Regions from separate parts of the Exiguobacterium sp. MMG028 genome, predicted to be linked through region 1. Evidence: a T-box and tRNA genes for the amino acid it is inferred to sense, from the RefSeq annotation. Region 1 holds a T-box; the other holds one or more tRNA genes.
The links. The T-box of region 1 lies ahead of PJK55_RS06135 (valine--tRNA ligase). A T-box ahead of a tRNA ligase gene usually reads a tRNA of that ligase, here a tRNA-Val.
Positions count from the first base shown of each region.

Region 2: it has a tRNA-Val gene. The T-box ahead of PJK55_RS06135 (valine--tRNA ligase) is inferred to sense a tRNA for this amino acid. The anticodon was not compared.

Region 1 covers NZ_JAQJIN010000001.1:1,167,177-1,170,546, reverse strand. The annotation lists gene hemL (glutamate-1-semialdehyde 2,1-aminomutase) at 1-1,266, shown strand, start outside; T-box leader at 1,314-1,536, shown strand; gene PJK55_RS06135 (valine--tRNA ligase) at 1,594-3,370, shown strand, end outside.
Region 2 covers NZ_JAQJIN010000004.1:121,351-124,720, forward strand. The annotation lists gene yidD (membrane protein insertion efficiency factor YidD) at 1-18, opposite strand, end outside; gene PJK55_RS12905 (pyrroline-5-carboxylate reductase family protein) at 211-999, shown strand; gene PJK55_RS12910 (DUF554 domain-containing protein) at 1,035-1,733, opposite strand; tRNA gene PJK55_RS12915 (tRNA-Val) at 1,883-1,955, opposite strand; gene PJK55_RS12920 (GNAT family N-acetyltransferase) at 2,043-2,600, opposite strand; gene PJK55_RS12925 (DMT family transporter) at 2,672-2,986, opposite strand; gene PJK55_RS12930 (DMT family transporter) at 2,983-3,327, opposite strand; gene PJK55_RS12935 (TetR/AcrR family transcriptional regulator) at 3,320-3,370, opposite strand, start outside.

The DNA of each region.
Region 1 (3,370 bases):
CAAGCCCGCCCACTCATGCCAGGCGGTGTCAACAGTCCGGTCCGTGCCTACAAATCGGTCGGTATGACGCCGATCTTCGCCGAACGCGGTGAAGGTTCACGCGTCTATGACATCGATGGCAACGAGTATATCGATTACGTCCTCTCATGGGGACCACTCATCCTCGGTCACCGTGACCCTGTCGTCACGAAAGCGATTCAAGAGCAGGCTGAAAAAGGCTGGACGTTCGGAACGCCGACCGAGCTTGAGACGAAGATGGCAGAACTCGTCATCGACCGCGTCCCATCAATCGAGATGGTCCGCATGGTCAACTCGGGTACGGAAGCGACGATGGCGGCACTTCGCCTCGCACGCGGCTATACAGGGAAGACGAAGATTTTGAAGTTCGAAGGATGCTACCACGGACACGGCGACTCGCTTCTCATTAAAGCCGGTTCGGGTGTCGCAACACTCGGTCTCCCAGACTCACCAGGTGTACCGAAAGAGCTCGCGAGCCATACGCTCACGGTTCCTTACAACGACTTGGACGCTGTCCGCGTCGCGTTCGAGAAATACGGTGACGACCTCGCTGGTGTCATCGTCGAACCGGCAGCTGGAAACATGGGCTTCGTACCACCACAACCAGGATTCCTCGAAGGACTTCGTGAAATCACGGAACAAAATGGCGCGCTTCTCATCTTTGATGAGGTCATGACGGGCTTCCGTGTCGGGTACAACTGTGCACAAGGATACTTCGGTGTCACACCGGACCTCACGTGTCTCGGTAAGGTCATCGGTGGTGGACTTCCGGTCGGTGCTTACGGCGGGAAACGCGAAATCATGGAACAGATTGCACCGCAAGGTCCAATCTATCAAGCGGGTACGCTCTCGGGTAACCCACTCGCGATGATTGCCGGTTACACGACACTCTCGCAACTGAAGCCTGAGCACTACGCGGAGTTCGAGCGTAAGGCAGACCGTCTCGCGGAAGGTTTCACGCAAGCTGGTGAGAAATACAACATCCCGCACGACACGAACCGTGCCGGCTCGATGTTTGGTTTCTTCTTCACGAACGAGAAAGTGACGAACTTCGAAAAAGCGAAATCGGCGAACCTCGAGATGTTCCGTTCGTACTATCAGAAGATGGCAGCGCGCGGCGTATTTTTGCCACCGTCACAGTTCGAAGGATTGTTCCTTTCGACGGCGCATACGGATGAGGATATCGAGAAGACGATTGCAGCGGTCGAGGCGACGTTTAAAGAGCTTCAAGAAGAGTTTTCACTCTAATCTTGACTGCTGACGTTTCTGTCGCTACAATTATTTAACAGATATGATGAATTGCTTTGATGAGGAGTAGTACGCATCATCCATTCCTTTTTAGAGACGCGACCGCTTGGTGAAAGGTTGTGAGGGATGGACGCGGAAGTCGCCTCGGAGCTGACTTTCTGAATGGAGTAAGAAAGTTCGGTCCATCGACCGTTATTCGATTTTGAGTGCGCCACTTGTTGGCGAACTAAGGTGGTACCGCGGAAGATCACGGCTTCTTTCGTCCTTAGCGTATAGGACGAGAGAAGCCGTTTTTGTGTTCATTACAATATAGAGGAGGCGCCACACATGGCCCATGAGACAAATGAAATCACCATGCCGACGAAGTACGACCCAAGTGCGACGGAGTCAAAATGGTACGACTACTGGTTAGAGAATGATGTATTTAAAGCAGACGAGGACGATTCGAAACAACCGTACACGATCGTCATCCCACCACCGAACGTTACGGGGAAACTTCACCTCGGTCACGCTTGGGACACGACGCTCCAAGACTTGTTGACGCGCCTCAAGCGCATGCAAGGTTATGACGTGCTCTGGCTCCCAGGGATGGACCATGCCGGAATCGCGACACAGGCGAAAGTCGAACAAAAGCTCCGCGAAGAAGGCGTCATGCGTTACGACCTCGGACGTGAGAAGTTCCTCGAGAAGACGTGGGAATGGAAAGACGAGTACGCGAAGACGATTCGTGACCAATGGTCTAAACTCGGTCTCGGCCTCGACTATTCACGTGAACGCTTCACACTGGACGAAGGGCTCTCAAAAGCCGTTCAAGAAGTGTTCGTTCGCTTGTATGAGAAAGGTTTGATCTACCGTGGCGAATATATCGTCAACTGGGACCCGGCTCAAAAGACGGCAGTTTCGGATATCGAAGTTATTTACCAAGAAGTCGAGGGTGCGTTCTATCACATGAAGTATCCACTCGCTGATGGTTCAGGTCACATCGAGATCGCGACGACACGTCCTGAGACGATGCTCGGTGATACGGCGGTTGCCGTCAACCCGAAAGATGAGCGTTACACACACCTCATCGGCAAGACGATCATGCTTCCGGTCATGAACCGTGAGATTCCGATCGTTGCGGACGACTACGTCGACATGGAGTTCGGTACAGGTTGCGTGAAAATCACGCCAGCCCACGATCCGAATGACTTTGAAATCGGAAACCGTCACGAACTTCCACGTATCCTCGTCATGGACGAAGGCGGGAAGATGAACGAGAACGCGGGCATTTACGAAGGGCTTGACCGCTTCGAATGCCGCAAGCAACTCGTCAAAGACTTAGAGGCGGACGGCACACTCGTGAAGATTGAGCCGCACACGCACTCGGTCGGTCACTCAGAGCGTTCAGGCGCAGTCATCGAGCCATACCTTTCGAAGCAATGGTTCGTTGACATGGAGCCACTCTCAAAAGCGGCACTCGAAGCACAAGGAAACGACGACACGAAAGTCAACTTCGTCCCAGAACGCTTCGAAGGCACATACCTCCGTTGGATGGAGAACATCCGCGACTGGTGTATCAGCCGTCAACTTTGGTGGGGTCACCGCATCCCGGCTTGGTATCATAACGAGACAGGTGAAGTGTATGTAGGGAAAGAAGCACCAGCTGACAGCGAGAACTGGACACAAGACGAAGATGTTCTCGACACATGGTTCTCGTCAGCGCTTTGGCCGTTCTCAACGATGGGCTGGCCGGACACGGACGCACCGGACTTCAACCGTTACTTCCCGACGAGCGCGCTCGTTACGGGATACGACATCATCTTCTTCTGGGTATCGCGCATGATCTTCCAATCACTTGAGTTCACAGGGAAGCAACCGTTCAACGATGTCCTCATCCACGGTCTTATCCGTGACTCGGAAGGACGCAAGATGTCGAAATCACTCGGTAACGGCGTTGACCCGATGGAAGTCATCGACCAGTACGGAGCGGATTCACTCCGTTGGTTCCTCCTCACAGGTTCGACACCAGGGAACGACCTTCGTTTCTATTGGGAGAAGATCGAGTCGACATGGAACTTCTCGAACAAGATTTGGAACGCGAGCCGTTTCGCTCTCATGAACA
Region 2 (3,370 bases), on a different contig from region 1:
TACTAGTACACGTTTCACGCGATTTCGCCTCACTCTGTTGAATTAGTGCCATCATAGCGCGATTTGAAACGTTTGTCATGTTCACCGCTCCATATGTCAAATCGTTTTCCATCTCTTAACAAATGAGCAAGATGGGCGATATTCGACAGCAGGTTTGTTATGATAGTCAACATAACTATTGACCGAATCGAATAGAAGAGGTGACGAATGATGAAACAATTACTAATGGTCGGTGCAGGATCAATGAGTGAAGCGCTCGTTCGAGGGTGGATTGACTCAGGAATTGAACCGACACAAATTACCATGACGAACCGAAGTGATCGGGAACGCTTGAACTTCCTACAAGATGAACTCGGCGTACACATCGTCGAAGAAGAAAACGTGAACGACTATGACATCGTCGTACTAGCGATGCAACCGGACGGCGTCATTCCGTATGTGGAATCAAAAGAGTGGAAGACCCCACTACTTGTGTCGGTTGCGGCACATATCGAACCGAGCCAATTAGAAGAAGCTTCAGGACTTCCTGCCGTATGCGCGATGCCAAACACGCCGGTCGCATATCGGAGCGGGATGACAGGCTTATGGTTCGGTCCTGAAACAGATGAGGCCGATCGCGCAAAAGCAACTGCCCTCTTTGAACGTGTCGGTCGAACGGCCATCACGGATGCGAAGACGATGTCTGCATTTATGGCAGCCGCAGGTTGTAGCCCAGCTTTCTTCTATGAAATCGTCGGGGCGATGACTCCGGTCTTGACCGATGTCGGATACGACGAAGCGACGGCTCGTCAAATTGTGGCTCAGGCGATGAAAGGCTCTGCAGAGTTACTGTCACATGAAACACGTGAGACGAATGAACTCATTGCTGACGTCGCTGCTCCAGGTGGACCGACCGACCGTGGTGTCGGCGTGTTACGAGACCGCAACCTTGCCGATGTGATGTCTTCAGCCTTACGCGAGAGTGCCAAAGAAGATCATGAAATAATTGAGAAACCATAAGAAATGGACGGAAGCCACGCTTCCGCCCATTTTTTTTACGTCATCATATGTATGGCCGATACAATAAGTGCTACTACTAAAATCCCTGGCAATAAGTTGGCTACGCGAATTTTTGTAATTCCGACCAAGTTCAAGCCAATCGCCACGATCATCACACCACCGGTCGCGGTCATCTCCAAAATAAAGCTGTCCATGAGCGACTCCGGAATGAACTTCATGATTTGAATGGCGAGTAGTGCAATTCCACCCTGATACAATAACACCGGAACGGCCGAAAACATGACCCCGATGCCGAGCGTCGAACTCAACACGAGGGCTGTAAATCCATCAATCAACCCTTTCGTATACAGGACGTCATGGTCGCCACGTAATCCACTATCGAGCGCCCCAATGATTGCCATCGCGCCGATGACGAAGATGAGCGTTGCCGTAACGAACCCTTCCGCTACACTCGATTGACTTCCAAGACGCCGTTCCAGCCGGTAGCCGATTTCATTCAATACTTCATCTAGCTTCCACCATTCCCCGAGCGCAGACCCGACGACAAGACTTCCGATGACAATCAAAAAGTTTTCACTTTTCATCCCCATTTGAATGCCGAGCAAGATGACCGCAAGCCCGATTGCTGCCGTCACCGTCTCTTTCATACGCTCTGGAATGCGGTGAAATAAGAGACCTAACAATGACCCGATGACGATTAGTCCGGCATTGACGAGGGTTCCTGTTAGCACCATTTTGCATTCCCCGTTTCTATATGTATTGAGAGGAATATACCAATTGCTTTCGTGCCGTGTCAATATACAAAAAAAGAGCCACTTCTCGCAAGAAGTGGCTTCGCGGAAACCCATGTTCCGGTGGGTTTCTCGAGGGTTTGGCACCCAAGTGATTCTGACTGGGCTCGAACCAGCGACCTCTACCCTGTCAAGGTAGCGCTCTCCCAGCTGAGCTACAGAATCAGGTCGTGTCCTCTCTTAAGGACACTATTAATATATCAAGAAACTATTAAGTTGGCAACAACTTTTTAAAAGTTTTTTGTACTTTTTTTAACGCGTCATTTGTTGACGATCAATATGCCGGCAGAGGCGTTCCAAATCACCCGCATAAACGGAGACGAGCATGTTCTGATATAAGGTGTCACGGTCCCAATGAAGACCATTCGCTTTAGCCACACGCTGAGACGGAACGTTTTCTGGATGAATGAGTGAAATGATTTCCTTCTCTCCTTCAGTGAAGGCATACTGCATCAATCGCGCGGCCGCTTCACGTCCGTAACCCATATGCCAATGCTTCGGTGACAACCAATAGCCGACTTCTAGCTCGAGTTTACCGTCTAACTCATGAAGCAACGTACCTGCATGACCAATCGGTTCATCACTTTCGAACGTCATCAGCTTCAATAGTCCCGTCTGGCGTCCCGTTTCATAGCGGGCCAATTGACGTTCGAACCATTCGATTGTTTGTTCATCTGTATACGGTCTCCCATCCGGACTGATGAAGCGCATCACCCGAGGATCTTGGAGAAGCGACTTAACAAAATAGAAATCAGAGATCGTGTACGGTTCAAACCGCAAACGTTCGGACTGCAACTCGACAAGATGCATCGTTTTCCGCCCCTTTCTTCCATCTCATAATCTGAATTATTCAATTCCCGTTTTCAGCTTGTTTCAATCCTTTACGATACAACTTTTAAACCGACCACACTGCCGATAATCATCATTAGATAAAAGATTCGCCAGCGGCTTTTAGACTCATTTAAATAGAGCATGCCTAGAATGACGCCACCTGCCGCTCCGATTCCGACCCAGATGGAGTAAGCCAAGCTTAACGGAATGTCTTCAAGCGACTTCGATAGCCAATAAAAACTGAGCGCGAACGACAAAATCGATAAGATTGACCATTTTAAAATTTGATACCCTTTCGATTTCCCCATAAAGAAAACGGCTGTCATCTCAGCAATCCCTGCACCGATCAAATATACCCAACTCATGCTTCTTCTCCTCCTGTCACTTGTTTCAACCCGATGATTCCGATGATCAACGTCGTCACAAGTAAAAGTTTCCAGCCGCTGAGCGCCTCGTCAAAAAGAAGAGCACCGACAATCACCGTTCCAACCGCTCCGATTCCCGTGAAGACGGCATACCCTGTACCTGCAGGTAAAACCCGGAATGCTTTGGCGAGTAAGCCAAAACTGACAACCAAGAGTACAATCGTCCATAACGTCGGACCAAGAACGGTAAACCCTTCAGACAATTTCATCGTCGTTGCCCAAATGATTTCAAGCAATCCTGCGAACAAAAGAGAAATCCAGGCGACTTTTTCCTTATCCATTCCAACCCACACCTTTCTTGAAGATTCGGAAAGCGGCTTGTTG